DNA from 4 places in the Streptomyces sp. NBC_01267 genome. Region 2 is predicted to be linked to each of the others. Evidence: riboswitches for the same ligand, from Rfam matches in the RefSeq annotation. Region 2 holds a riboswitch; each other region holds the start of a gene.
The links. Region 2 has a riboswitch for cyclic di-AMP ahead of OG709_RS33500 (transglycosylase SLT domain-containing protein). Riboswitches for the same ligand answer to the same signal wherever they lie in the genome.
Positions count from the first base shown of each region.

Region 1: linked by a shared signal. The riboswitch ahead of OG709_RS19310 (M23 family metallopeptidase) and the one ahead of OG709_RS33500 (transglycosylase SLT domain-containing protein) in region 2 are both predicted to bind cyclic di-AMP.
Region 3: linked by a shared signal. The riboswitch ahead of OG709_RS27665 (M23 family metallopeptidase) and the one ahead of OG709_RS33500 (transglycosylase SLT domain-containing protein) in region 2 are both predicted to bind cyclic di-AMP.
Region 4: linked by a shared signal. The riboswitch ahead of OG709_RS13735 (transglycosylase family protein) and the one ahead of OG709_RS33500 (transglycosylase SLT domain-containing protein) in region 2 are both predicted to bind cyclic di-AMP.

Region 1 is NZ_CP108455.1:4,188,631-4,195,809, reverse strand. It holds gene OG709_RS19320 (PrsW family glutamic-type intramembrane protease) at 1-1,109, shown strand, start outside; gene OG709_RS19315 (aldo/keto reductase) at 1,159-2,103, opposite strand; gene OG709_RS19310 (M23 family metallopeptidase) at 2,247-3,317, opposite strand; cyclic di-AMP (ydaO/yuaA leader) riboswitch at 3,329-3,470, opposite strand; gene OG709_RS19305 (PP2C family protein-serine/threonine phosphatase) at 3,686-4,834, opposite strand; tRNA gene OG709_RS19300 (tRNA-Met) at 5,004-5,077, opposite strand; gene OG709_RS19295 (hypothetical protein) at 5,477-5,758, opposite strand; tRNA gene OG709_RS19290 (tRNA-Lys) at 6,158-6,230, opposite strand; gene OG709_RS19285 (DEAD/DEAH box helicase) at 6,440-7,179, opposite strand, start outside.
Region 2 is NZ_CP108455.1:7,518,144-7,525,322, reverse strand. It holds gene OG709_RS33515 (serine hydrolase domain-containing protein) at 1-773, shown strand, start outside; gene OG709_RS33510 (glycosyl hydrolase family 18 protein) at 827-1,750, opposite strand; gene OG709_RS33505 (hypothetical protein) at 2,268-2,456, shown strand; gene OG709_RS33500 (transglycosylase SLT domain-containing protein) at 2,516-3,307, opposite strand; cyclic di-AMP (ydaO/yuaA leader) riboswitch at 3,311-3,476, opposite strand; gene OG709_RS33495 (purine-cytosine permease family protein) at 4,312-5,775, opposite strand; gene OG709_RS33490 (TetR/AcrR family transcriptional regulator) at 5,843-6,538, shown strand; gene OG709_RS33485 (amidohydrolase) at 6,570-7,179, shown strand, end outside.
Region 3 is NZ_CP108455.1:6,059,215-6,066,393, reverse strand. It holds gene OG709_RS27680 (bifunctional acetate--CoA ligase family protein/GNAT family N-acetyltransferase) at 1-1,947, opposite strand, end outside; gene OG709_RS27675 (HPr family phosphocarrier protein) at 2,077-2,358, shown strand; gene OG709_RS27670 (GntR family transcriptional regulator) at 2,648-3,325, opposite strand; gene OG709_RS27665 (M23 family metallopeptidase) at 3,510-4,310, opposite strand; cyclic di-AMP (ydaO/yuaA leader) riboswitch at 4,324-4,482, opposite strand; gene OG709_RS27660 (M16 family metallopeptidase) at 4,792-6,159, opposite strand; gene OG709_RS27655 (M16 family metallopeptidase) at 6,180-7,179, opposite strand, start outside.
Region 4 is NZ_CP108455.1:3,016,109-3,023,287, forward strand. It holds gene OG709_RS13725 (FtsB family cell division protein) at 1-91, opposite strand, end outside; gene eno (phosphopyruvate hydratase) at 171-1,460, opposite strand; gene OG709_RS13735 (transglycosylase family protein) at 1,698-2,450, opposite strand; cyclic di-AMP (ydaO/yuaA leader) riboswitch at 2,454-2,641, opposite strand; gene OG709_RS13740 (LysM peptidoglycan-binding domain-containing protein) at 2,897-3,799, opposite strand; gene OG709_RS13745 (cytochrome P450 family protein) at 3,994-5,277, opposite strand; gene OG709_RS13750 (tetratricopeptide repeat protein) at 5,354-7,179, opposite strand, start outside.

The DNA.
Region 1 (7,179 bases), 3.3 Mb from region 2:
ACTTCACCGGACTCGTCGACGGTGTGGTCTTCGCGGGCTTCACCGCGACCGGCTTCGCCTTCACCGAGAACATCCTCTATCTGGGCAGCGCCTTCGGCGAGGACAAGTCCATGGGCTTCTCCGGTGTGCCCTCGGTGACCGCGGCGACGTTCTTCGTCCGGGTCGTCGTGGCGCCCTTCGCACACCCGCTGTTCACGGTACTGACCGGCATCGGCTTCGGGCTCTCGGCGCTCGCCACCGGGCGCAGACGGCTGCGCAGATACGCACCGCCGCTGCTCGGCCTGGTCTGCGCCATGGGAATGCACGCCCTGTGGAACAGCTCGTCGGTCTTCGGCACCTACGGCTTCTACCTGGTCTACGGCGTGTTCATGGTGCCGGTCTTCGGGGTGGTCACCTGGCTGGCGATCTGGACCCGGCAGCGGGAGCTGCGCACGATATCGACGGAGCTGCCCGCGTACGCCGCGGCGGGCTGGCTGGCGCCGGAGGAACCCCTCGCGCTCTCGTCGATGCGGGCGCGCGCGATGGCGCGCGGCTTCGCGGCACGAACGGGCGCGGCGGGTACCGACCCCCGGGGCCAGCACCTCAACGCCCAGCCGAATCCGTACGGCCAAGCAAGTCCCTACGGCCAGCCGAACCCGTACGCCCAGCCGTCTTCGTACGTTCAACCGGCCCCGTACGCGCAGCCGACCCCGTACGCCACTCCGAGCCCGGCGCCCTACGCGGACCCCGTGCCGTACGCGAACCCGGCGCCCCACCCGAGCCTGGTGCCGTACGCGGACCCCGCGCACCCTCCATCGCCCCCGAGCCCCTACTACCCGTACGTACGACCGCAGCCGTCCGCCGTTGCGAAGGCGCGGGCCAGGGCCGCGTCCCGGGCCGTGTCCGAGTACGAGGCGTTCGCGACCACCCTGGCCTTTCTGCGGCACCGGGCCCGGCGCGGGGCGGTGGGCCCGGACTTCGAGGCACGCGAGCAGGAGCTGCTGCACCACCTCTGGCAGCGCAAGGAGATAGCCGGGCCCGCGCTGCTGTACGCGGCGCGGGCGACGGGCCGGGTACGGGTGGCGCCGCCGTATCCGTACTACGGCAGCCACCACCCGTACCAGCGCTGACCGGCAGCACCGACCGGCTGCAGCCGACGGGCTCAGCCGACTACCGGAGTCAGGCGGAGGCCGCCGTCAGCTCCGCCAACTCGGCCTCGGTGAGCTCCAGTTCGGCCACCGCGGTCAGCGCGGGCAGCTGCTCGACCGTACGGGCCGACGCGATCGGCGCGGCGACGGTCGGCCGCGCGGCCAGCCAGGCCAGCGCGACGGTCGCGAGCTCGGCCTCGTGCGCCGCCGCGACCTTGTCCAGCGCGGCCAGGACCTTGATCCCCCGCTCGGTCCCGAGGTGCTGGCCCGCCTTCTCCACCCGCACGCTGTCGACCTCCGTACCGGGCCGGTACTTGCCGGTGAGGAAGCCGGACGCCAGCGCGAAGTACGGCACGGCGGCCAGGCCGTGGCGGGCGGCGGTGTCCTGGAGCCCGCCCTCGTAGGTGTCGCGGGAGACCAGGTTGTAGTGCGGCTGGAGGGCGACGTACCGGGCCAGGCCCTCCGCCTCCGAGAAGGCCAGCGAGGCTTCGAGACGCTCGGGCGTGATGTTGGAGGCGGCGATGGCGCGCACCTTGCCGTCCTTCACCAGCTGGTCGAGGGCGGTGATGATCTCCTCGACCGGGACGGCCGGGTCGTCGAAGTGGGTGTAGTAGAGGTCGATGTGGTCGGTGCGCAGACGGCGCAGCGACTCCTCGGCCGCAGCCTTGATGTTCGCGGGGGCGAGCCCCTTGTACTGCGGGTGCGCACCGACCTTGGTGGCGACGACGACCTCGGAGCGGTTCCCGCGCGCGGCCAGCCAGTTGCCGATGATGGTCTCGGACTCGCCGCCCTCGTTGCCCGGCACCCACGCGGAGTAGGCGTCCGCGGTGTCGACGAAGTTGCCGCCCGCCGCCGCATAGGCGTCGAGCACGTCGAAGGACTGCGCCTCGTCGGCGCTCCAGCCGAAGACATTGCCGCCGAGGGCGAGCGGGAACACCTGGATGCCGGACGAGCCGAGTTCACGTAGAGAAGCCATACGTTGATCAACCGCCCGCCGGGGCCGCACTATTCCGCCGGGACGGCGCTGCCCGTGCACAGCACCCGGGTCCCGCACACCGAAGCCGGCAGCCCTGGCGTCGGGGGGGTGTATCGCCAGGGCTGCCGGGGTCGCGGGTGCCGTCAGGCGTGCAGGCCCTTGCTCGCGAGCCAGGTCATCGGGTCGATCGGGTCGCCGCCGCCGGGGCGGACCTCGAGGTGCACATGCGGGCCGGTGACATTGCCGGTGGCGCCGACGCGACCGATGACCTCGCCGGTGCTGACCTTCTGGCCGGCACTGACGGACATCGAGGACTGGTGGCAGAACCACAGCTCGGTACCGTCGTCGAGCGTGATGACCGTGCGGTAGCCGTACGACCCGGCCCAGCCCGCCGACTTGACCGTGCCGCTGTGGACAGCCTTGATCGGGGTGCCGGTGGGGGCCGCGAAGTCGAGGCCGGTGTGGTGACCGGAGGACCACATCGAGCCGCCGTCACCGAAGCGCGAGGTGAGGGTGTACGAGGAGACGGGGAGCGAGTAACTGGCGGCCAGCTTCGCGAGCCGTTCCTTCTCGGCCTTGGCCTTGGCCTCCGCCTCGGCCTTCTTCTTGGCGGCCTTCTCCTTGGCGTCCGCCTCTTCCTGCTTCTTCGCGGCCTCGGCCGCAGCCTTCTCCGCGGCTGCCTTCTCGGCTGCCGCCTTGGCCTCGTCCTCGGCCGCGCCCTGCTGCTGTTCGGCCTGCTGGAGGATGCGTGCGCGGAGCGCTTCACCGGCATCGGCGCCGCCCTTGCCGGTGACGAGCGACGCGTGGGTGACGGTGGCCGTACCGCCGTTGTCCGACGAGTCGCCGCCGTTGTCCGACGAGTGGCCGCCGAGGTCGGAGATCAGCGCACCCACGCCGGGCAGCGACTCGGCCTCCGGGAGCTTGTCCTTGACGGACTGCGGGAGGTCGGGGAGGGATATCGAGACCGGCGGCTTGCTCTGCGCGCTGGCCATGCCGCCCGCGCCGACCGCCGCGATCACGCCGACGCCGAGAACCGTCGAGCTGCGGGCGAGACCGTTGCGCTGCTTCGCCACCCGGTGCTTGCCGCGGACCGGCCGGACGGAATCCTCGGTGGGGTTCCATTCGTCGAAGGTCCCGCCGTCGTCACCACCGAACCCGAGAGCATCGTCATTCGGGAAGTACAGCGTTTCGGGGGCAGGGTTGTTGGACGCCACGGAGGCGCACTCCTTTCCTTCCTTACCGCCTACCGGGTTAGCTGACGGGTTCGGAGCAGGAAGGTCTCCTACGGGCAGCCCCTCACGAAGCGGCCCGATTCACCCCAATTGGTGGTTCCCCGGTTCCCTTGCGGGATTCGGCGCGTGCGCACGGTGCCGCCTCTTGCGACGACTGGGACGACCGCGCTGCGTTATCGAACGTTAATAGACGCGGGTACCGGATTCCAAGCTGTTCCCACTGATCGTTAACGGCTTTGGCCTCCGTTAACCGGGACAGAGCCGGGCAGATCGGGGTGACTTGATCCCCCCTCAGGAAACATCGAAATTCTGACCGTGCGTCAAATGTTATGCGGAGTGGAGTACGCCGACTACGGATTGTGTCCGGCAGCTCGCACGATCCCCATCATCCGCCGCCGGTCCGGCTGCCCCTCCATCGGACGCTCCACCGCGAGCAGCGCCATGTCGTCCGTGGAGTGCCCGCCCGTGTGCAGCCGTACGTCGTCGGACAGCGCCGTCAGCAGCTCCTCGGGCCCGGGGAAGACCCGGCCGCGCAGCCGCTCCTGCGGGTCGTAGAAGACCCCCTCGGTGTTCCGCGCCTCGGAGAGCCCGTCGGTGTACATCAGCAGCGTGGCCCCCGGCGGGAACGGCGACTCGTCCGCCCGGTCCGGCCAGGCCGCCAGATCCGACAGTCCCAGCGGCAGCGCGGGGTCGCCCGGCGCGAGTACGTCGAGGCTGCCGTCCACGTACAGCAGCAGCGGCTCGGGGTGGCCCCGGTTCAGCAGCCGGATCAGGTCCTGCCGGCCACGCGGGATCTCGGCGAGCGCCGCCGTGGTGAACCCTTCGAAGGCGTCGAGCCCCTCCCGGCGCACCCCTTCGCGGGTCAGCGCGCGCTCCAGGCGCTGGGCGACCTCCTCGATCGTGGCCTCCTGCTCGGCGGCCTCCCGGAACGCGCCGATCACCACGGCCACGGCCTCGACCGCACCCAGTCCCTTGCCCCGGACGTCACCCACCACCAGCCGGACCCCGTACGGCGTGTCCTGTACGGCGAAGAGGTCCCCGCCGATGAAGGTCCCGGCCTGCGCCGCCTCGTACCGGGCCGCGATGTGCAGCCCGCCGATCCGCTCGGAGGGCACCGGCAGCACAGCCCGCTGGGCGGTCTCGGCGACGACCCGCGCCGACGCCAGCTGCTCGCCGCTGCGCTGGATGACCCGGTTGATGAGGAGGGCGATGGCAGCCACCGTGACGACGGTGACCTGCTCGGTGATGGATGTTCCGGTGGTCTCGGTGCCGTTGGTCGCGCGCAGCCCCGCGATGCCCGCGACCGCGATCACCCCGGTCACCAGCGTGCCCCGGAACGAGAAGAACGGGGCGGCCATCACCGGAGCGGCGGCGAAGAACGGGGCGGCGGTGAAGGTCGGCGGGGTCAGCACATCGAAGAGCACCCCGCCGACGATCAGCACGGCGGGCAGCACCCGGAGGAACCGGCGCGCTCTGCCCCTGCTTTCTCGCTGCCCCACCAGTGGTCTCCTGCCCGGTCCGTACCGCGGCGGACGGTACCGCGCTCCTCCCAGGCTGGCCGCAGCCGTGCCGGTCGGCGATTCGGCCACGGCCAAGTGGGGGAGCGCAGCACGGGGGCGGAAACGCCCGAAGGCCCGGCACATGATGTGCCGGGCCTTCGTTCACAAGTAGCGGGGACAGGATTTGAACCTGCGACCTCTGGGTTATGAGCCCAGCGAGCTACCGAGCTGCTCCACCCCGCGTCGGTAGATACAACTCTACGGCATGCGCGGGGCGCCTCGAACCATTTACCGGCGCCGCTTCCCCACCGGGACGGGACATCGCCAGGGATCCGGGCCGCGTCGTCCGGGGCGAGGAGGGCGACGGCGCTGCCCGCGCGCTTCCGCCGCGAGCGGTCCACCCTGATCGGCCGCCCTTCCGGCCGTGCCGTGCTGCGCCACCTCCTCGACCGGATCGGTGTCGCGGTCGACAACGAGCAGCGCGCCGAGCTGTAGCTGTACCGGGTGCACATCGCCGAGCGCCCCGACGGCGACTGCGAGGACCTGGAGACCGTCCGGCTGCGGCCGGCCCGGGAGTTGGCCCCGGCGCGGGTACCGCACCGGATGATCGGCATCCGAGACCCGTCCCCCGTGTGGCCGGTCTCAGCCGGCGTTCGCACCGTTGGCGCGACGGCCACCGAGGTAGGTCGTGACCCGGTAGGCATAGCCGGCCGGAGTGAGATAGAGGGCGTGACCGGTCGCCCCACGGGGGTCGCCGGGAGGCACCTCCACCCAGCCGAGGAGGACGGACCGCGGGGTCGGCACCCTCACCTCGGCGAGATTCGCTATCACCTCGGGGGCGATCGACACGGCGTGCAGCTCGAACTGCCCTGCGTTCTCCGACAGTTCGCTGTTCTCCGTCTGGGTACACGTTGCGATGCTCATGACTTCTCCTGGCGATCAGTTGGATTCCGGCGGCACCGGGGCTCCGAGCCCGTCCCGAAAGCCCCGGACTCATGAGGCCTTCGTCCTGCACCCGGCCGCCCGTCATCGACGGCAACCGACCGGTTCCAGGCTGTGACCACGATTGGGCTCAGCGTAAACGGGAGGTCAAGAGGGCCACTTGAAAGGCTCAAGTCCCGTGAGCCTTCCGGCCCGGCGGGTGCCGATGGGTTCCACCGTGCCGGAACCATCCTGAAGCCGGCCTGAAGCAGCCTGAAGCCGCCTTCAGGTTCGGTCGGCACGGCTGTGTACGTACACGGATTGCACCGCCGAGCAGGTCCCGGAAACGACGGAACCCCCGTTGACGCTGGTCAACGAGGGTTCCGAAGGTGATGCAGCCGGTAGACCGTGTGGGACTCGAACCCACAACCAATGGATTAAAAGTCCACTGCTCTGCCAATTGAGCTAACGGTCCGTGCTTGCGCACCCCACGAGCATAGCGGGAGCGAGGCGGGCAGCCGATCGGGTATCCGTTCCCGGGCCCGTCGGCGGTGGCCCCGGTCATCGTACGGCCGGATCAGCGGGCGGACACCGGGGCGTCGTACGGGGACGGAAACGGAAACGGGCCCGTCCGGGGAGGACGGGCCCGCTTCAGCAGGTCACAGGTTCACACCTGGCCCGGTGTCAGCTGTTGCGCTTCCAGCGGGGCTTGTCGTCACGGCGGCCGAAGGAACCGGTGCCGGTACCCGTACCCGTCGTGCGGTGGTCGTCACGGCGGCCGGTCGGACGGTCGGCGCCACCGGAGCGGAAGCCGCCGGTCGGCCGGTCGTCACGGCGGTCACGGTTGAACGGACGGTCGCTGCCACGGTGTCCGCCGGTGGGGCGGTCGTCGCGGCGCTGGAAGCCACCACGGTCACCGGACGGACGGTCGTCACGACGCTGGAAACCACCACGGTCACCGGACGGACGGTCGTTGTCACGACGCTCGCCACCACGGAAACCACCCGACGGACGGTCATCACGACGGAAACCACCACGGTCACCCGACGGACGGTCGTCACGACGCTGGAAACCACCACGGTCACCGGACGGACGGTCGTTGTCACGACGCTCGCCACCACGGAAACCACCCGACGGACGGTCATCACGACGGAAACCACCACGGTCACCCGACGGACGGTCGTCACGACGCTGGAAACCACCACGGTCACCACCACGGTCGTCACGGCGCTGGAAGCCACCGCGGTCACCACCACGGTCGCCGCCGCGGTATCCACCACGGTCGCCGCCCCGGTCGTCACGGCGTCCGAAGCTGCCGCGGTCGTCGCGACGCTCCTCGCGCTGCTCCGCCCTCGGCTGCGCCGGTACGGCCGCCGCGGCCAGCTCGGCCTCGGTGGCAGCCGCCAGCTCGGCGACAGCGGCCT
Region 2 (7,179 bases):
ACGCGCGCCGCATCACCCTGCGGCACCTCGCCACCCACACCTCCGGACTGCCCCGCGTGCCCCGCGACATGATCGCCGGGGCGGTCCTGCGGCCGTACGCGAACGGCTACGCGCACTACGACACCGGCCGGCTGCTGCACGCCTTCGCCCGGACCCGCACCCGGCACGCCCCCGGCAGCCGCTGGCACTACTCCAACTTCGGTCTGGCGCTGCTCGGTTCGGCCCTGGAGCACGCCACCGGCACGCGATACGCCGCCCTGCTGGCGGACCGGGTGCTGGAGCCGCTGCGGCTGACCGGTGCCACCACGGACCCCGGCAGTGGTGACGGTGACGATTCCGCCTTCGGCGAGGCAACGGGCCATCGGAGCGACGGCCGCACCCCGCTGCCGCGTTCCGTGATGACCGGCTTCGCCCCGGCCGGAGCCGTCCGTGCCACCCCGGCGGATCTGCTCACGTACGCCGAGGCGCATCTGTACCCCGCTTCGACCCCGCTGGACGGTGCGCTGCGGAAGGTCCAGATCCCCCTGCTGCGGCGGGGGCCGGGGCACCGCCACACCCACACGCTCACCTGGTTCCGGCATCCGGCCCCGGGCGGCCCGATGTTCTTCCACGCCGGGGCCAGCTTCGGACAGCAGGTGTTCGCGGGGTACCACCCCGCTTCGGGCACCGGCATCGCCGGGACGGCGACCCGGCACGACCGCGCGTGCCGGATCGTCAAGACCGCGTACGCCCTGCTGTACGAACTGGGCTCCGTCACCCCGGCCGACGGCTGAGCCGCCTCTCCTTCCGGACGCCTCCGCCCGGCCGGGGCAATCGGCTCAGGCAGTCACCCGTTCATGGCCGAAGACATGTTCGCGGCCCACTCCCAGGGGGCAGCTGTCCCGCCCGGGTCGGAATTGAAGTACTCCCATCCCGCTACGCCGCCGAAGTCCCTGTACTCCTTGGAGAGTTGGGAGACGGTCGATGTGAGCGTGTCCATGGGGACGTATCCGCTGCCGCAGTTGGCCGGGTTGGTCAGGGTGCCCGCCACCACCTTCGAGGCCGGGACGACCCCGTGTCCGACGATGCCCTCGTAGCCCGCGGGGCTGTCCAGCGATCCCCAGCCGCAGTAGAACTGCGCGTTGAACCAGCTGATGGACGATCCCTTGTCCCGGTAGAGGGCGTCGTAACCGAACCCGGAGAGGTTCCCTCCCCCGTTCAGGGCCGTGGCGACGGGCGCCAGAGTGACGAGGAAGCCGTCACCGAAGTCGCTGTGCAACTGGTCGATGACCCGTTCGACGCCGGCCAGGGACATGCCCTCTTCGACATCGAGGTCCAGACCGTCCAGGTGGTGGGTGGACACGACGTTCTTGAGCTTCGGGTAGTAGGTGTCGAAGTCGCTGTCCAGCCGCTGGAAGCTGCCCACCGCGGCGCCACCCACCATGCCCAGTACGTGAACGCCCTTGCTCTGCACCGCCGCCAGATCGCTCCACATCTGGTCGAACTTGGCGTCGTCGGGTGAGTTGTCGTTGAGCGTGACGCTGCCGTCACCGTTGAGGTGGACGGCGCCGACGATCACGTCCGTGACACCCGTGTCGTGGTCGGTCAGTTCCTTGGGAGAGACGTACGAGCCGTTGTCGAACTGGGTCTGGTAGTAGACGACCACGCGGTGATCCGCCGCGGCCTGCGCCGATGCTGCCGTCGCCAGGGGGCCCGCCAAAGCGACGGCCACCGCCAATGACAACGTTGTCGACAATCTCCTCAAGCGCATGACCCGTCTCCTTGTGTGGGGGGAAAGTGCCATGAAAGCGTGTTTCGGCCCGGCTCACAAGCCCGCCCGGTCTCCCACGCCGTGACCGGAGTTGACGTCCGGTTCCGGCCATCTCCCGCATGTGCCGCCGGTCCCACGGCCGGCGGAGCTACCCTGCCGGCATGCCATCCGGGCAGGGCGGATTCACGATCCGCGGCAACCGTCAGTACGTAGAAGAGTCCCTGGTCATCGAGGCAGGCCTCGCCAGAGCCCTCGACGAGCACCCGGACGAGCCCCAGGGCGACACCCTTCGCGTGCAGGTCCAGCCGCTGCTCGATGCGGCAGATCGACTGTCCGCACGTGAAGGGCCGTACGCAGCCCGGGAGTTGCTGCTCCGCGAGGTACGGCAGTACACGCGCTGGCTGCGCGCGGTCGACCTCGACCTCGCGGGCAGCGGCGCTGGGCGCGGTGCGGCGCCGCCGTACCGAACGGCGCCGGTCCCGCGCGGAGGCGGGCTGGGACCGGGTCAGGACGCTGCGTGGTACGGGTCGTCCTCGATCTCCACCGGCACGTGCTGCTGCGCCATCTGGAGCTCGGCGTACCGCGCGACCCCGCGGCGGAACGCCGCCTCTGGGACGACCTCACGCAGTTCTATCTGCACTACATGCCGTTCGTCCCCGCGCAGGTGGTGTCTCCCGGAGTTCCTTCCGGACCACCGACGCCGTAAGCCCCGGCCGGTGTGGTCACACTTCCGGCCGGGGCTGCGCTGCGGGTGGAGCGGGTCGATCAGTACGGGCCGTTCACGTTGTCGATCGAGCCGTACGTGGCGGCGGCGTAGTTGCACGCGGCCGTGATGTTGGCGACCGGGTCGTAGCTGTCCATCGACGTGCCGGCCACGTGGTACGTCTGGAACGTCGGAGCGATGACCTGGAGCAGACCCTTCGACGGGGTTCCGGCCACGGCGTTGGAGTCCCAGTTGTTGATGGCCTGCGGGTTGCCCGAGGACTCACGCATCACGTTGCGGTAGATGCCGTCGTAGGTGCCCGGGATGTTGTGCGCGCTCATGATGTCCAGCGACTGCTTGATCCAGCCGTCCAGGTTGTTGGCGTACGTCTTCGTGGTGGCCGGGGTCGCGGTGGTCGCACCGGTCGACGCGTTCCGGGCGTCGGCCTGGGTGGCGCTGTGACCCGCGGTGGATCCGGCCGTCGCCTCCGACGCGGCCTTCTCGCCGAGCGTCAGCTTGAGGCCGGGGAGAATCAGCGAGGGGTTGCCGCCGACGGCCTCACGGTTGTCCTGGTACAGCTTCTTCCAGCCGCCGCCCACGGAGTGGGCCTGTGCGATCTTGGAAAGGGAGTCGCCCGAGACCACGGTGTAGGTCGCGGAGCTTCCCTTCTGAGTGGCGCCGGTCGCTGCCGGAGCAGATTCGGCGGCGACATGCTGTGCCGACGGCGTCGCCGCCGAGGCGCTGGTCGCGGCCACCAGCGGGATCGCCAGTGCGGCGCTGCCGGTGCCCACCGCGATGAGGCGTCGGGCGAGGCGGCTGTTCATGGGACGACGGTTCTTACCCAGTACGGGCATGACGAATTTCCTCTCCGTCGCCTACGAGGTGAGCTGTCGGGTTCGGGCTGGAGATGCCCGGCCGCACGTGGAGTGCGACTTAACCCCAAGCCGGTCCGTGTTCCGGATCGGCGTCTTACCTGGGTTCCCCGCTCCTGCCATAGGTGAGTGGGTTGGGTTTTCCGGACAGCGGCAGGATTCGGCGGTCCGTCCGGATCGAACGAGAACGTAAGCGAGAAGGCCGAGACAAAACAAGTCCCGAATACGGAGCGCTATGGCATGTCTGAATCCGGGCGGAATGGATTCGCATTCCCTCCCTAGATCAAACAGCTCAACTTTCCTTCCCTGCGGGGGAGGTGGCCGCGAGGGCCTGATCGGCGGTCCGCCGACGCCGTGACGCAGATCATGACCGCGCGGAAATCATCGCCTCAATCAACCGCCACAAAGTGCAACAAACCATCATAGAACCGCAGATGCCACCCCTAGTAACAAACCAGACAAATGCCCCATAAGCATTCAGGGAGTCGAAGGCCTCTCGCCACCCATGAGGGCGGATCTGCGCGATTGCGCACCCCTGCCCCACCGGCACCCGACCGACACCCGACCGGACCCGACCTCACCGATACGGTCGAATTGACCGCGCGAGCCTCGTTCCTGACTACCTGTCGCGTCGCAACTCCCGCCCCGTACACACTTCAAAAGACAGAGAGGCGGCCCCGTATGAGACAGAGAGACGGCTCCGCATTCCCGTGTGCGGGGCGGAATTCCACCGCCGAGACCGCGAGTTCCGCACCGACCGGCCAATGGGCCTCTCATAGGTTCTGCCGTCATTCGATCGGGAGTCAGGAACGGTTTCCGCACTTCGCCTTATCGGGCAAGTGATCAAATGCGAAGCCGATCCCCTTGCGATGCCGCTCGCGAATTGGAACCCAGGCCGGTGATCCGGCCGCTGCCGAGTGCGTCCGCCCGCAGTCGACGGCCACCACCGTCGCGGCCCTCTGCCGCACCCCGGCCGTCCGGCGGGCTCAGGCCTGTGGACTCGCACCGAGGCCACTGCGGGCGCGCCGTACGAGGGTCACGTAGACGGCCGAGGCCACGGCGATGCCGACCGGCAGGGCGAGGTCCACCCCGCCCAGGGCTCGGGCGAGCGGGCCCGTGTACAGGGTGTTCACGCTGAGGGCAGCCGCGGCCGTGCCCGTCGTGAGCGCCAGGGCGCCGGCCCGGTTGACGCCTCCGGTGAACCAGAAGGGGCTGCCCGGACTCTCGTCGGTCAGTGCGGGACCGTCGTAGCGGTTGCGGCGCAGCAGGATGTCCATGGCGTAGACGGCCATGCTGGGACCGAGCAGGACGACGGTGAGCTGGAGGACGTTGCTGACGGTGTCCAGGAAGTTGGACACCAGCAGCGCGTAGAGGGTCAGCGCGACGCCGAGGACTCCATCGGCGATGACGCTGAGGGAACGACGGACGCGCAGGCCCACGGCCTGGAGAGCCAGCCCGGAGCTGTAGGCGGTCATGGCGTTGATGGAGATCGTGCCGAGCACCAAGGCCAGCAGGAAGAACGGGGTGAACCAGTGGGGCAGGATCGTCTCCAGCGCGCTCCGCGGATCGGTCATGTCGACCGTGGTCGCGGCGAACGCACCCAGTGAGCAGACGACGACGCCGGGCAGGAATCCGCCGAGCGCGGTCCAGCCCACGATCGCCTTCGGGGATGTCGTACGGGGCAGGTAGCGGGAGAAGTCGGCGCTGTTGGTGTACGAGAGCGGGCCCGAGGCGATGAGGGTGACACCACCGGCGAGGGCCGCCCACAGCGCGCCGCCGGTCAGCGGCTTCGCGGGTTGGTAGCCGAAGTCGGCGTGCCCGAGCACGCTGAAGGCCACGACGGCGAAGGCGGCACCGAGGACGACGGTGATCGGGAGGTACAGCTTCACGATCATGGCGTGCCCGTAGACGCTGATGGTCAGGGTGAGCGCGGCGATGATCACCACGACGACGATCTTGACCCCCGTGTTCGGCGTGATCCCGGCCTTCTCGACGAGCGAGAAGGCTGCCAGCGCGGCGGCGGCCAGATTGAGGGCGATGTAGCAGATACAGATCATCCAGCCGACCACCGCGATGTTCACCCGGTTGCCGCGTACCCCGAACATCGCCCGCATGATCACCTCGCTCGGCGTGCCCGAGGCCGGGCCCGAGACGGCGAGCAGGCCGACCGGCACCCAGAACAGATTGCCCACGACGATCACGGCGAGCGCCTGCCCCAGGCTCAGGCCCAGCAGGATCAGCGCGCCGCCGACCACCAGGCTCAGATAGTTGACGTTCGCCGCCGCCCAGACGGCGAACAGGTCCCGGGCGCGGCCGTGGCGTTCCCGGTCGGGAATGTGGTCGATGCCGTGCACCTCGATGCGGCCCGCCCGGTCCGACGGCGCCGGTATGCCGTCTGCACCCGGCGTGCCGTGGACGGTCGGGGGCGGGTCGGGGATCGTGGACGCCATGGAGCCCTCCGGGTTCGGTCGTACCGCCTGCTTGCTTATTGGTCGCATACTCAATAGCGTTGCGGTCATGTCGTCAAGCGTTCAGCGCAAGCGAATTCGGAAATCTCCAGCCGCCCGACGTGCGGAAATCGTCGACGCAGCCGCCGCCATCGCCCTGACCGAAGGGTTGGAGTGCATCACTCTGCGGCGGATCGGCGAGGAACTCGACGTGCGGCCGGGGTTGATCAGCCACTACTTCCCGTCGGCCGAGGGCCTCGTGGCCGAGGCGTTCGGCAGCGCGGCGAGCGCGGAACTCGACGCCCTCCTGCCGGCCGAAAGACCCGCCGGCACCGTTACGCAGCACCTCGCGCGGTTCTTCGCACACGCGACGGGAGAGGCGTACGACGACATCAGCCGGCTCTGGATCAACGCCCGCCACCTCTGCCGCTACCGCCCGGTCCTGCGTGACTGGGTCGACGACCAGGAAGGAGCGTGGCGCGAGCGGCTGGAGGACCTCATCCGGGAGGGCGTCGCACGCGACGAATTCCGCACGGACGAACCGCATGTGACGGCGATTCAGATTCTGGTCGTGCTCGACGGCCTCAGCGCGCGCACCAACACGCGCGGCGGCGACCGCCCCCAGGCGGTGACACGTATGGCGATCGCCACGGCGGAGCGTGAACTCGGCCTGCCCGGCGGCGCTCTCGACCGGGCCGACGACGCGGACACCGCCTCCGAAGTCGGCGCGGACCGGCCCCCTGTTTCCCCTGCCGACCCCAACTGACCTTCCCCCGGACATCTTTCAAGGAGCTGCTGTGCGCACCCTCCCCCGAGCCCTCGACTCCGCCGGAACAGGGCGGTGCTCCCTCGTCCTGCTCTCCGCCCGGCTGCTCGACCCGGTGACCGGAGAATTCCTGCCGGACACCGCCCTGGCCGTATCAGGGGGGCAGATCTCCGCCCTGGGTGACGACCGCCGCATTCGCGCGCTGGCGGACCCGGCGACGACGGTGATCGACCTGAAGGGCGCCGTGGTGACCCCCGGCCTGGTCGACGGGCACCTCCATCCGGTCACGGGCGCGGAGCTGACCCATGGGCTGGACCTGTCGGCCTGCGCCGGTCTCGACGAGGTGCGTGAGGCGCTGGCCCGCGAGGTCCGGCGCCTCGCACCCGGAGCGTGGCTGCACGGCTGGGGGCTCGACCCGAACGTCTTCGGGGGCCGTCCCGTCGAGACCGCCGCCCTCGCCCCGGTGCTCGACGGCGTACCGGCCCTCCTCCAGCTCTTCGACGCCCATTCCATGCTGGCCAGCCCCCGCGCGCTCGAACTCGCCGGCGTCGACGGGCCGCGCACCTTCGACCAGGCCGCCGAGGTCGTCTGCGACGACACGGGGCGGCCCACCGGGCTGCTCCTGGAGGACGCCGCCGCCG
Region 3 (7,179 bases), 1.5 Mb from region 2:
GAGCGGCGCATCGGTCCCGCCGTCGGAGTCGGACGTCGCCGCTTCCCCGCCGCCCGCCGTCCTCGGACCGGCGGGCGGCGGCGTCCCCTTGGGGTGGCGCACCGAGTTCGTGGCGGCGGCCAGCGCCTCCGCCAGTCCGCCGATCTCCAGGTGGACCACGGCGACCGGCTTGGCCGGGGAGTGGGCGGCGGCCTCGCGGAGCGCGGCGGCGAGCACTTCGCCGTCGCCCGATTCGGTGACGCCGTTCTCCCCCACCCAGGGGATCGCCGTGATCAGGACCGCGTCGCAGCCCTCGTCGGCCAGCGCCCCGGCGAGCGCGTCGCGGAAGTCCTGCGGGGTCGCGTCCGTCGTCAGGTCGACGGGCAGCAGCGGACGCAGCCGTTCCGTCAGACAGGCGTCGTACGTCAGCAGGCCCAGGGATTCGGAGTTGCCCAGGATCGCCACGCGCGGCCCCTCGGGCAGCGGCTGGTCGGCGAGCAGCAGCCCCGCGTCGACGAGCTCGGTGACGGTGTCGACGAGGATGACGCCGGCCTGCCGCAGCAGCGCCGAGACCGTGGCGTCGGGGAGGCGGGTGACCGGGACCGCGTGGCCGGGCGGGGCGCTGCCGCTGTGCCGGGCGCCCTTGACCACGACGACCGGTTTCACCGCTGCCGTGCGCCTGGCGAGCCGGGTGAACTTCCTGGGGTTGCCGATCGATTCGAGGTAGAGCAGGGCGACATCGGTGTCCGGGTCTTCGTGCCAGTACTGCAGGAAGTCGTTGCCGGAGAGATCCGCGCGGTTGCCCGAGGAGATGAAGGAGGAGAGTCCGGCTCCGCGCCGGTGCAGCCCGGAGAGCAGGGCGATGCCGATCGCGCCGGACTGGGTGAAGAGACCGATCCGGCCGCGGACCGGGGACTCGGGGGCCAGTGAGGCGTTCAGCCGGACGGCCTCGGCGGTGTTGATGAGGCCGAAGGCGTTCGGGCCGATGATGCGCATGCCGTACGAGCGGGCCTGGCGGAGCAGTTCGCGCTGGCGGCGCAGCCCCTCGGCGCCGCTCTCGGCGTACCCGGCGGAGAGGACGACCAGCCCCTGCACGCCGCTCTCGCCGCAGTCGGCGACCGCTTCGGGGACGCGTCCGGCCGGTACGGCGATGACCGCCAGGTCCACGGTGTCGTCGATCGAGGCGACGGTACGGTGCGCGGGGACCCCGTCCAGCTCGGTGACGCCGTCGGGGAAGGCGCGGTTCACCGCGTACGTACGGCCGGTGAAGCCCGAGCCGAGCAGATTGCGCAGGACCGTGCGCCCCACCCCGCCGGGTGTGCGGCCCGCGCCGACCACGGCGACGGCGCGCGGGGCGAGCAACCGCTGTACCGAGCGCGCTTCGGCGCGCTGTTCGCGGGCGCGCTGGACCGCGAGCGAGGCCGCGGTGGGTTCGAGGTCGAGGGTGAGGTGGACGGAGCCGTCCTCGAAGCTGCGTTTCTGCTCGTACCCGGCGTCCGTGAACACCTTGATCATCTTGTTGTTGGCGGGGAGCACCTCGGCGACGAAGCGGCTGACCTCGCGTTCACGGGCGACGGCCGCGATGTGTTCGAGGAGGGCGGAGGCCACACCGCGCCCCTGGTGCGCGTCCTGGACGAGGAAGGCGACCTCCGCCTCGTCCTCGCCGATCCTGTCGTAGCGGACGGTCGCGATGAACTCCCCGCCGACGGTGGCCGCCAGACCTACCCGGTCGACGTAGTCGTGATGGGTGAAGCGGTGGACGTCCTTGGCGGACAGCCTGGGGTAGGGGGCGAAGAAGCGGTAGTACTTCGACTCGGGCGAGACCTGTTCGTAGAAGCTGACCAGCCGCTCGGCGTCCTCGGTGGTGATGGGCCTGATCCGGGCCGTACCGCCGTCGCGCAGCACCACGTCCGCTTCCCAGTGGGCCGGGTACTCCTGGTGCGGGCTCTGCTCCAGCGGGGGCTGCATGGGGAAAGCGTACGGGTCGCGGCGGTACCGCGAGCGGTGCAGTCTGGGATCCGGCACGGCCCCCGGCACGCCGCGCACCCCGTGCAAGAATGGTCTAGACAACCGTCAGAGAACTCGAAGGGCAACACCATGGCTGAGCGCCGCGTCAAGGTCGGTTGGGCCGAGGGTCTGCACGCCCGTCCGGCCTCCATCTTCGTCCGTGCCACGACGGCTTCCGGAGTCCCGGTGACGATCGCCAGGCCCGACACCAGCCCCGTCAACGCCGCGTCGATGCTCGCGGTTCTCGGCCTGGGCGCCGAAGGTGGCGAGGAGATCGTGCTGTCCTCGGACGTCGACGGTGCCGAGGCGGCACTCGACCGGCTGGCCAAACTGGTCGCCGAAGGACTCGACGAACTGCCCGAGACCGTCTGAGACGTGTGCCGCTCCGCCCGGCCGGTTCGTTCCGGACACCGGAGTCGGGCGTTCCGAGAAACCGCAGTGTCCCGAATTCGGGCGCTGCGGTTCTGCTTTTCCTGCCCTTCGCGCTTTCCCTGGGCTTCGTACTCTTCCTGCGCTTCGCGCTCTCCTGCTCTTCGCACTCTCCCTGTCATTCCGTCTTTCCGGCGCGGTCAATTGCCGGGGACCGGTCGAGGGCACGCAGAAGACCGGCTGCGGGAATACAACTATTTCCGTATGCCGCTCTTTTTCTACGGCACGCTCGTTAATCCGGGATGCCCGAAACGTTTACGGCATGTTGCGAAGTCCTCACACGCCCCCGCTTGCGGAGCCGGTGCGCCGCCGTCGCCCGGTCCGCGTGCGCCGTGGTCAGTGACCGGGCCCGCTCGGCGTCACCACGGGCCACCGCGTCCACGATCGCGCCGTGCTCGGCCCAGGAATCGACGGGCCGGACCGGCTGATCGACGGTGTACATCCAGGCGGTCTTCTGCCTCAGCTGAGTCAGCAGGGTGGTCAGCGCCGCACTCCCGGACGCCTGCGCGAGCGTTTCGTGGAACCAGCCGCCGAGTGAGCGCAGATCCTCACCCTGCCCCCGACGGGCCCGTTCCTGCCCCAGGCCGACCAAGCCCCGCAGGACTTTCAGATGGGCCTCGGTCCGGTGCCGGGCGGCGCGTGCCGCGCCCATCGACTCCAGCAGCATCCGCATCTCCAGCAGGTCGGCGGCCTCCTGCTCGCTCGGCTCGGCGACCCAGGCGCCGGCGTGGCGGCGGGTGACCACGAAGCCCTCGGACTCCAGGGTGCGCAGGGCTTCGCGCACCGGGACGCGCGAGACCCCGTAGCGGCGCGCGAGCACCTCCTCGGTCAGCCGGGTGCCGCGTTCCAGGACCCCCGAGATGATGTCGTCGCGAATTGCCGTGCATACCGAATGCGCGGGAATGCGCATGGCCGAACCTCCGCCTGATCCCCCGCGAAATCGCGGTCGATCCATACCTGTGCGGCGACTCTATGACAGTGCACGTGAATTTCCGAAGGCCACCGGTAAATGATGACTGTCTTTTGGCCATAAAAAGCGGTGGCCCCGGCGCGCATCTGCGCCGGGGCCACCGGGGGACGGGGGTGTGCGTGGGTCAGACGTTGACGCCGTGTGAACGCAGGTACGCGACCGGGTCGATGTCGGAACCGTAGTCGGGGCTCGTACGCGCCTCGAAGTGGAGGTGCGGGCCGGTGACGTTGCCGGTGGCGCCGGAGAGCGCGATCTGCTGGTCCGAGGTGACGGACTGGCCGACCGAGACGCCGATGGACGAGAGGTGGCCGTACTGGGTGTACGTACCGTCGTTCATCTTGATGACGACGTTGTTGCCGTACGCGCCGCCCCAGCCCGCCTCGACGACGGTGCCCGCGCCCACGGCGTGCACCGGGGTGCCGCTCGCCGCGTGGAAGTCGATGCCGGTGTGACTGCCGGAGGACCAGAGATTGCCGCCGGTCCGGTAACCGGTGGAGACGTACGAGCCGGTCACGGGGGCCACATAGGCATTGAGGCGCTTGCGCTCCGCGTCGCGGGCCGCACGCTCCCGGCCGGCCTTCGCCTTCGCGGCTGCCTCGGCCCGCGCCTTGGCCTTCGCTTCCGCCTTCGCCTTGGCGACCGCCTTGGCCCTGGCCTCCGCCTTCGCCGCGGCCTGCTCGGCCTCGTACTGCTGCGCGACGGCCTGGGCGGCGATCCGGTCGGCGACGGAATCGCCGACAAGGATGGTCCGTTCCAGGCTGACTTCCTGCGCGGAGGGAGCCTTGACGTCGTCGGCCATCGCCGGGGACGCGAGAGTGCCGATGACACCCGCGGTGGCGAGGGTGGCCACACCGGCCACGGTCGCAGTCCTGCGGGTCAGACGGTTCGGGGCACGGTGCTTACCGGCAGGGCGGGTGAACGCCATGAAGTGGCTGGTCCTTTCCTTCCTTCTCGCCTACCGGGTTAGCTGACGGGTTCGGAGCAGGAAGGTCTCCTACGGGCCGGCTCCACGCGGAGCGGCCCGATTCACCCCAGGGACTGCGTGGGTCCCCGGCTCCCCAGGCTCGCGCCTGACGGGGACTCGGCGATCGCTGTTCGGCGCCGCGATCGCGGCTTACGTCCGACGAACAGCGAGTGAGACGCTAAACGGTGGTTGTCGGTTGAACCAAACAGATGGGCAGTTTTGTCGGTCATGCCACAGGAAATACAGGCAACCTTGCGAATAAACCGGACATCGCGTGCGCACATCGGACACAGAAGTGGGTGCGTAAGAGACACCGGAAACCGGTGCGCAGCGGACACCGGAAGCGGGTGCCCGGCGGACACGGAACAGGACTCCGGCGGCAGCCGAGCCGCCGGAGTCCTGTCCGTCCTTCACTCCCCCGCGCCCGCGGGGCAGCCGGGGGTCAGCCCGCGACCACCGTCACCTCGCCGATGCCCAGCGCCCTGACCGGCTCCGCGATCTGCGCGGCGTCACCCACCAGCACCGTCACCAGGCGGTCGTCGGGGAAGGCGCTGACGACCGCCGCGGTCGCCTCGACCGTGCCCGTCGCCGCGAGACGCGCGTACAGCTGCGCCTGGAAGTCGTCCGGCAGGTGCTGCTCGACCTGGTCCGCGAGGGTGCCCGCGACCGCGTCGGCCGTCTCGTACTTCAGCGGGGCGACGCCCACCAGGTTCTGCACGGCCACGTCCCGCTCGGCGTCGGTGAGACCACCGGCGGCCAGGGTCCGCAGCACCTTCCAGAGGTCGTCGAGCGCGGGCCCGGTCGACTCCGTGTCCACCGAACCGCTGATGGCGAGCATCGCCGCGCCGGTCCCGTCCGGCGCGGAGCGGAGCACCTGGCTGAAGGCGCGCACCCCGTAGGTGTAGCCCTTCTCCTCACGCAGCACCCGGTCCAGCCGGGACGTGAGGGTGCCGCCCAGGCAGTACGTACCGAGAACCTGCGCGGGCCAGACGCGGTCGTGCCGGTCGGCGCCGATGCGGCCGATGAGCAGCTGCGTCTGGACGGCCCCGGGACGGTCCACGATGACCACCCGGCCCGTGTCGTCCGCGGTGATGGGCGCCACCGGCCGGGGCGTGCCCGCGCTGCCCTTCCAGTCGCCGAGGGTGTCGGCGAGCAGGCCGTCCAGGTCGGTGCCGGTGAGGTCACCGACGATCACCGCGGTGGCCGTCGCGGGCCGGACGTACGCCTCGTAGAAGGAGCGGACGCCCGCCGCGTCGATGCGCGCCACCGTCTCCTCGGTGCCCTGCCGCGGGCGTGACATGCGCGCGGTGGCGGGGAACAGCTCCTTGGAGAGCTGCTTGGCCGCGCGGCGGGCCGGGTTGGCCAGCTCGTGCGGGATCTCGTCGAGGCGGTTGCCCACGAGCCGTTCGATCTCGCTCTCCGCGAAGGCGGGCGCGCGCAGCGCGTCGGCGAGCAGGCCGACCGCCTTGGGCAGCCGGGAGACCGGGACCTCCAGGGAGATCCGGACACCGGGGTGGTCGGCGTGCGCGTCGAGGGTGGCACCGCAGCGCTCCAGCTCCGCGGCGAACTCCTCGGCGGTGTGCTTGTCGGTGCCCTCGGAGAAGGCCCGCGCCATGATCGTGGCGATGCCGTCGAGCCCTTCCGGCTCGGCGTCCAGCGGGGCGTCGAGGCTGATCTCGACGGCCACCACCTGCTGTCCGGGGCGGTGGCAGCGCAGCACGGTCAGGCCGTTGGGGAGCGTGGACCGCTCGGGGGCCGGGAAGGCCCAGGGCCTGGCGGTACCCGCCTGCGGCTGCGGGTGGAAGGTCATGCTCACGGTTGCGGCGTCGGTCACAGGTCCGCCTCGTCAGTCCGGGTGTTGTCGTCGGTCTCGTCCGCCGTGACGGGCTCGTACACGAGCACGGCGCGGTTGTCGGGGCGCAGCCGCGCCTTCGCGACCTCCTGCACCTCTTCTGCCGTGATGTCCAGCACCCGCTGCACGGCGCTCAGCGCGAGCTGCGGGTCGCCGAACAGCACGGCGTACCTGCACAGTTCGTCGGCGCGGCCGGCGACCGTACCCAGCCGGTCCAGCCATTCGCGCTCCAGCTGGGCCTGCGCGCGCTCCATCTCCTCGGCCGTGGGGCCGTCGGCGGCGAAGCGGGCCAGCTCCTCGTCCACCGCGGACTCGATCTGCGGGACCTCGACCCCGCCCGACGTCTTGACGTCCAGCCAGCCGAGCGAGGGCGCACCGGCCAGCCGCAGCAGGCCGAAGCCCGCGGCGACCGCTGTCCGGTCCCGCCGGACCAGGCGGTTGTGCAGCAGCGACGACTCGCCGCCGCCCAGGATGGTCAGCGCGATGTCGGCCGCGTCGCACGCGCGCGTGCCGTCCTCCGGGAGCCGGTAGGCGGCCATCAGCGCACGCGAGGGGACCTCCTCGTGGACCTCTTCGCGCACCTCGGCGCCGAGGGTGTCGGGGAGGCCGCCGTCGCGCGGCGGCTGCTTGCCGTCGTGGGACGGGATGGTGCCGAAGTACTTCTCGACCCAGGCCAGCGTCTGCTCGGGGTCGATGTCACCGACGACCGACAGGACCGCGTTGTTGGGCGCGTAGTTCTTACGGAAGAAGTCCCGTGCGTCCTCCAGCGTCGCGGCGTCCAGGTCGGCCATCGACCCGATCGGCGTGTGGTGGTACGGGTGACCCTCGGGGTACGAGAGGGCGGTCAGCTTCTCGAACGCCGTGCCGTACGGCACGTTGTCGTAGCGCTGGCGCCGCTCGTTCTTGACGACGTCCCGCTGGTTCTCCATGGACTCCTCGTCGAGCGCGGCGAGCAGCGAGCCCATCCGGTCCGCCTCC
Region 4 (7,179 bases), 4.5 Mb from region 2:
TCGACTGGGAGCGGTAGACGCGGGCCGCGGTCTGCTCGCCGAGTGCCTTCAGTCTGGTCGCGGTGGAGAACCGGTCCCGGTTCCCTGCCATGCCGCCTCCCCGTGTACGCACGTCCGTCCCCGGACACGGTACGGGACCGGGTGCGAGGACGGACGGAGGCGGGAGCGGATCAGCTGGAGCGGAAGCGCGGGAATGCCGAACGGCCCGCGTACACCGCGGCGTCGTCCAGGATCTCCTCGATGCGCAGGAGCTGGTTGTACTTGGCGACGCGCTCGGAGCGGGCCGGGGCGCCGGTCTTGATCTGGCCGCAGTTGGTGGCGACGGCCAGGTCGGCGATGGTGACGTCCTCGGTCTCGCCGGAGCGGTGGGACATCATGCACTTGAAGCCGTTGCGCTGGGCCAGCTCGACGGCGTCCAGGGTCTCGGTCAGCGAACCGATCTGGTTGACCTTGACGAGCAGGGCGTTGGCCGAGTTCTCCTCGATGCCACGGGCCAGGCGCTCCGGGTTGGTGACGAAGAGGTCGTCGCCGACGATCTGGATCTTGGAGCCCAGCTTCTCGGTGAGGACGTTCCAGCCGGCCCAGTCGTCCTCGAAGAGCGGGTCCTCGATGGAGACCAGCGGGTACGAGGCGACGAGCTCCTCGTAGTACTCGGTCATCTCGGCGGCCGAGCGGGACTTGCCCTCGAACTCGTACGTGCCGTCCTTGTAGAACTCGGAGGCGGCGACGTCCAGCGCGAGCGCGATGTCCTTGCCCGGGGCGTAACCGGCTTCCTTGATGGCCTCGAGGATGAGGTCGAGGGCGGCGCGGTTCGACTCCAGGTTCGGCGCGAAGCCGCCCTCGTCACCGAGGCCGGTCGACAGACCCTTGGTCTTCAGGACCTTCTTGAGGGTGTGGTAGACCTCGGCGCCCCAGCGCAGGGCCTCGGAGAAGGACTCCGCACCGATCGGGGCGATCATGAATTCCTGGATGTCCACGTTGGAGTCGGCGTGCGACCCACCGTTCAGGATGTTCATCATCGGAACGGGCAGCAGGTGCGCGTTCGGGCCGCCCAGGTAGCGGAAGAGCGGGAGGTCCGAGGCCTCGGAGGCGGCGTGCGCCACGGCGAGCGAGACGCCGAGGATGGCGTTGGCGCCGAGCGAGCCCTTGTTCTCGGTGGCGTCCAGGTCGAACATCGCCTGGTCGATCAGCCGCTGCTCGGTGGCGTCGTAGCCGACGAGCTCCGGGCCGATCTGCTCGATGACGGCGAGGACGGCCTTCTCGACGCCCTTGCCCTGGTAACGGTTCGGGTCACCGTCGCGAAGCTCGATGGCCTCGAACGCACCGGTGGAAGCACCGGACGGAACTGCAGCACGACCCGTGCTGCCGTCGTCGAGGCCGACCTCGACCTCGACCGTGGGGTTACCTCGGGAGTCCAGGATTTCCCGGGCTACGACGACGTCGATCGACGGCACTAGCATCTCCTTCTGGGATGTGACGCTATGGGCGCAGGGTCTCTTTGGCCTTGCGACAAGAGCCTAACCGCCCAGGGCACCGCCACCGGCAGGGCGCCCGGCCCCTGGGACGAAAAAGGGCCCAAAAGCTCGTATTACGGTACGGAAGTCAGTGAAGTACTGACCAGTAGCCAAAAGACCCCGACCCGGCGCGTACGGGGGAGTCGCGCCGGGCCGGGGCGTTCAGGGGAGGAGAGCCGGGGATCAGCTCAGGTGAAGCTGCTGACCCGGGTAGATCAGGTCGGCGTCCTTCACGATGTTCTTGTTCAGGTCGTACAGCTTCTGCCAGCCACCGGGGGTGTGCGCGGCGGCGGCGATCTCGCTGAGGGTGTCGCCGGCCTTGACCTTGTACTCGCCGTCGCCCTTCTGGATCACGACCGGGGCGGCGTGGCGGGGAGCGGCGTGGCGGGGGGCGGCCTGCTTCGGGGCAGCCTGCTTCGGGGCGGCCTTCGTGGTGGTGCGGGCCTCGCCGCGCGAAGCGGTCTGCTGCTCGCCGCGGCTGCTCTGCTGGCTGGTGCTGGAGCTGGCGCTGGAGCTGCCCGAGTGGCTCGACGTGGAGGTGTTGACGCCCGGGTCGACACCGTCGTTGCTCAGGTTTCCGGCACCGGCGCAGGACCAGGCACCCGGGCCCTGGATGGCGAGAAGCTTCTCGGCCACGGCGATCTGCTGGTCCTTGGTGGCCAGGTCGGCACGCGGGGCGTACTGCGTACCACCGGCGGCGGCCCAGCTGGAGGCGGAGAACTGGAGCCCACCGTAGTAACCGTTGCCCGTGTTGATGGACCAGTTACCGCCGGACTCGCACTGCGCGACGGCGTCCCACGTGGAGACGGAAGCGGCGGAGGCCGAGGTCGCGCCCAGCAGCGGCACGGCTACGGCCGCACCGGCGACACCGGCGAGCGTGGCGATGCGGACGGCCTTGGAGGGGCGACGGTGCTTGGACTTGCTGGAAAACAGCATGGGGACTCTCCTCACCGACGCCTACGAGGTGAGCTGTCGGGTTCGGGCCAATGAGTTGCCCGGCTGCGCGACCTAGCGCACAGCTTCACCCCAAGCCGGTTCCAGTTCGTACCGTTCGCTGACTCACGAACGGACGGCCGGCCCCGGCGCTTACCTGGGTCCCCCGCTCCTGCCTACGGCGCTTTACGCGTCGACTGTTTCCCCTCGACCGATGGCAGGATTCGGCGTGGCGATCGAAGAGGCCCGCGGTGCGAGCGGTCTGACAAAAACACAGGACTCTCCGATATTCAAAGATGACCATGAAGGGCGGAACGCCCTGGTTTACAACCCCCCGCATCCTGTTTTCGCAGGTGAGGGGCGGCGCACGCCGGGCGGACAGTCTGGACATTCAGCAAGTCGAACGAGAGCCATGTCTCACTCGAACGAAGCGGACATAGCCCCGCGAACTACCCTTGTTTTTGGTCGAGATCAAGGCTCTGGCCAGGAACGATGTGGTCCGGGTCGGCGCCGACCGTCCGCTGGTTCGCCTCATAGAGTGCGGGCCATCCGCCGGGCAGATCGTGCGCTTCCGCGATCGCCCAGAGGTTGTCACCCTCGCGGACGGTGTAAGTGCCGTCCGTACGGGCGGTATCGCGAGCCGGACCGGCGGAGCGCGAGGCGTGGCGGCCGGAATCGTCACGGCCGACACCCGCACCGTCCTGCGCCTCACCGCCACGGTGCCTGCCCGCCGTTCCCCCCTGACCGGATCCCGTGGCACCCTCAGGCGCCGACGTGGAGCCGGAAGGTGAGCCGGAGTCAGAGCCGGAGGGGTTCGCAGAGTCGGACGGTCCAGAAGAATGGGACTTACTTGATGAACCGGACTTATTTGATGAACCGGGTGAAGTGGGTGAAGCGGGCGAACTGGGCGATGCGGCCGAAGCGGAGCCCTTCGATCGCGGCGCCGAGGCCGAGGACTTCGGTGCGGGCGTAGCCGGATCCGAAGCGGAATCGGTCGCCGAGGGCGTGGGGCTCGCGGTGTCCGGAGCGCCCGGATCCACGGACGGGGTCGCGGTGTCACTCTCCGTCAGGCCCGAGATGTCCGCGCAGCTGGCCCAGGGCTTCGAACCCTCGGCCGCGAGGACCTTCTGCGCCACGGCTATCTGCTGGGCCCGGCTGGCGAGGTCGGGGCGGGCCGCGTACTGCGTGCCGCCGTACTGGTCCCAGGTCTTCTGCGAGAACTGGAGCCCGCCGTAGGCCCCGTTGCCGAGGTCGGCGCTCCAGAGGCCGCCGCTCTCGCAGAGCGCGACCCGGTCCCAGGTGGAGGCGTCGGCGGCGTGCGCCCCGGTCGCGGCCAGCAGTGGAAGGGCCATGGCGGAGCCCGTGACTCCTGCCGCTACGACAAGAGCTGGAGCCTGACGGGGGCGGCGGTGCCGACCGTTCCCGGTGCGCATGCGGTGGCCTTCCGTGTGACGGATGAGTCGAGGGGTGAACGTAGCCGTACTCGAACGTCAGTCACAAGTCGATGCAGCGCAGATCACGTGAATGTCACATCCTTGACGGTGCGTCACTTCTGGCTGGGGCCGAACTCCACCGGAAGGGTGCGCAGTCCGCGCATGATGAGCCCGCCGCGCCACCGCAAATCGCCAGGTTCCCCCGCAAGTCGCAGGTCCGGCAGCCGCCGCAACAAGGTGGCCAGCGCGGTCTGTGCCTCCAGTCTGGCCAGGGGGGCGCCCAGGCAGTAGTGGATGCCGTGGCCGTACCCGAGGTGCTGGTTGTCGATGCGGGAGAGGTCGAGGGTGTCGGGCTCGGAGAAGCGCTCGGGGTCCCGGTCCGCGGCGGCCAGGACGACGAGCACCGGATCGCCCTCCGCGATCGTCTGCCCGCCCAGTTCCAACTCCTCGGTGGCGTACCGCCAGGTGGCCAGCTCGACCGGGCCGTCGTAGCGCAGAAGTTCCTCGACCCCGGTGGCCAGCAGCTCCGTCTCGCCCGCGGCCAGGGACGCCTGGAGCCGTGCGCGCTGGTCCGGGTTGCGCAGCAGGGCGTACACGCCGTTCCCGATGAGGTTGACGGTTGTCTCGAACCCGGCGAAGAGCAGGATGAACGCCATCGCCGCCGCCTCGTTCTCCGTCAGGTGCTCACCGTGGTCGCTCGCCCGGATCAGCCCCGAGATGAGGTCGTCGCCCAGGTCCTCCCTCTTACGGTGGATGAGTTCGGCCAGGTAGTTCCGCATCTTCTTGACGGCCCGTCCGACCCCGCCGCGCGGGCCGCCGCCGTGCCGGATCATCATTCCCGCCCAGTCCCGGAAGTCGTCCTGGTCCTCGCGCGGGACGCCGAGCAGATCACAGATGGCGTAGATGGGGAGCGGGAAGGCGAACTCATGGATGAGGTCCGCCTCCCCCTTCTCTCCCTCCCCCTTCTCCGCATCCGCCTTTTCCAGGAAGGCGTCGATCAGCTGGTCCGTCAGTTCCTGCACGCGGGGCGCGAAGAGCGCCACGGTGCGCGGGGTGAAGGCCTTCGAGACGAGGCGTCGCAGCCGGGTGTGGTCCGGCGGGTCGATGTTCAGCAGATGCGTCATCAGGTCCGCCTTGCGCTCCCCCGGGATGCCGGTCTTGCCCTTCGCGTGCGGGGACTCGGCGTGGTGCGCGGGGTTCTTCGACAGCCGGGGTTCGGCGAGGGCGGTACGGGCGTCCGCGTACCGCGTCACCAGCCAGGCCTCCACACCGCTGGGCAGCGCGGTCCGGTGCACGGGGGCGTGCTCGCGCAGCCAGGCGTACGCGGGGTACGGATCGGTGGCGAACTCCCAGGTGAAGAGGGCGAGGGTGGGGCCTGCGGCAGTCTCGTCGGTCACGTCTCGACGTTAGACGGGCCTGTCTCCGTCTGCCGCATCGGCTCCGGAGAGAGGGACAGGGGGAGAGGGGGCGGTGCTACTCCAGGTGGGCCGCGTCGCTGTCGAGCTGGGCGAGGGTGATCGCGGCCTGGTCGCTGCCCGCGTCCGCGGCCTTCCGGTACCACTCCCTGGCCTCGGCGGTCCGGTGGCGCCGCTTCAGATTCCCCGCGAGCAGGAACGCGGCCCCCTCGTCGCCCCACGCGTGCCCCAGGCGGTACAGCGGCTCTGCCTCCACCAAGCGCCCCTGCCGTTCCAGCAGTACGGCCAGACCGGTGGGCGCCTGAGGACGCCCGGCTTTCATGGCCTGCCGGTAGAGGGCTTCCGCCTCCTCGGCCCAACCACCCTGGTAATGCAGCAGCAGCGCCAGGTTGTGCGCAGCACGCGCGTCCCCGGCGTCGACCCCCTTGCGGTACCAGCTCTCCGCCTCCACCGTCTGCCCCCAGTCGTGGAGAAGCGAACCGATACTGGCCGCGACCTCCTCGCGCCCCGCCGCCACGGCCGTGCGGTAGAAACGCATCGCCTCGGCCGTCTCACCCGTGCCGACCAGCATGTCGCCCAGATCGTGCGCCGCCTCGCCGTTGCCCTGTTCGGCCGCGCTGCGCAGCCACCGCATCGCGCGGTCCTGCAGCAGTTGTCCGAGCAGCCCCGCCGCGTCGGAGTCCCCGGTCTCGGCCGCCACTTCCAGGAAGGGTTCGGCCTCCCGGAACTCGCCCCGGTCGACCAGGATGCGGCCCAGCCGCCCGGCCGCCTTCACATGACCGGCTTCCGCCGCCTTCCGTAGCCACTCCTCGGCGGAGTCCATGTCCTCGGCCGCCACGAACAGATCGGCGAGGCCGAACATCGCCTCGGCGCTTCCGGCCTCGGCCTCGGACCGGTAGGCGGCAGCCGCCGCCTTCACCACGGCGTCGTGGCCGTCCGTTCCCTCGGCCGCCCGCAACGCGCACCGCCACACCGCCAGCGGCACGGGCGACCGTGCCGAATCGTGTGCGGCCATCACCACCAGGGAGCCGAACGCCCGCCAGGTCCCTTGCTCTTCACCGGGTACGAGGAGTCCGGTCACCCCGTGGCGTACGCCGGACGCCCAGTCGAACGCCTCGTCCAGGCTCTCCCGACCCGCTGCGGGAACGGCATCCAGATAGAACTCGTGCGCCTCCCGCAGCCGCAGGGCCGACACCGGTCCCGGAACTTCGCAGCGGGCCAGGTCGATCGCAGCCTGCACCAGGGCGTGCCCACGCCGTCTGCCTGCCGCCTGCCGGGAGCGCCGCCACTCGTCCCACAGCAGCGGGCCGACGGCCAGATACTCACCGACCCGGCGCGTCGGCCGCCACCGCTGGTGCACGTCGTTCAGCCGTGGATCGCCCTTCCACGCCAGGCCCGCGAACTCCGCGTCACTCCACTCGGACGCCAGATCGACGGTGGCCCTGGCCATGTCGAGCACGGTGGACGCGGGTCCGGTGCCGTACCGGACCCTCTCGTAGACCTCGTTCCGCATCGTTGCCAGGACCACCACCCGCTGCCTCTGCAACTCGTTCAACAGGCCGGGTTCCAGGCCGTTCTCCCCCGGGTTCTCCCCCAGGTAGCGGGGAAGGTCGTCCAGCCAGAGAATCCTGGGGCGCTCGTCGGGCCGGCTCGTCCGGCAGAGCGGGGGAAGCGTATGGAGCGGCGCGCCCCGGCGCGGCGCGAGAACGCAGGCGTTCGGCATCTCAGCGGTCATCGCCGCCCAGGTGCTCATGGTTTTGCCCGAGAAGGGCTCGCCGGTGACGAGCACCAGCCCTCCGGTCCACGCCACTTCCCTTACCGCGTGGCGCAGTTCGTCGTCGGTGTCCCGCCTGATGTACAGCGGAAGGTCGGGGCTGCCCTTGG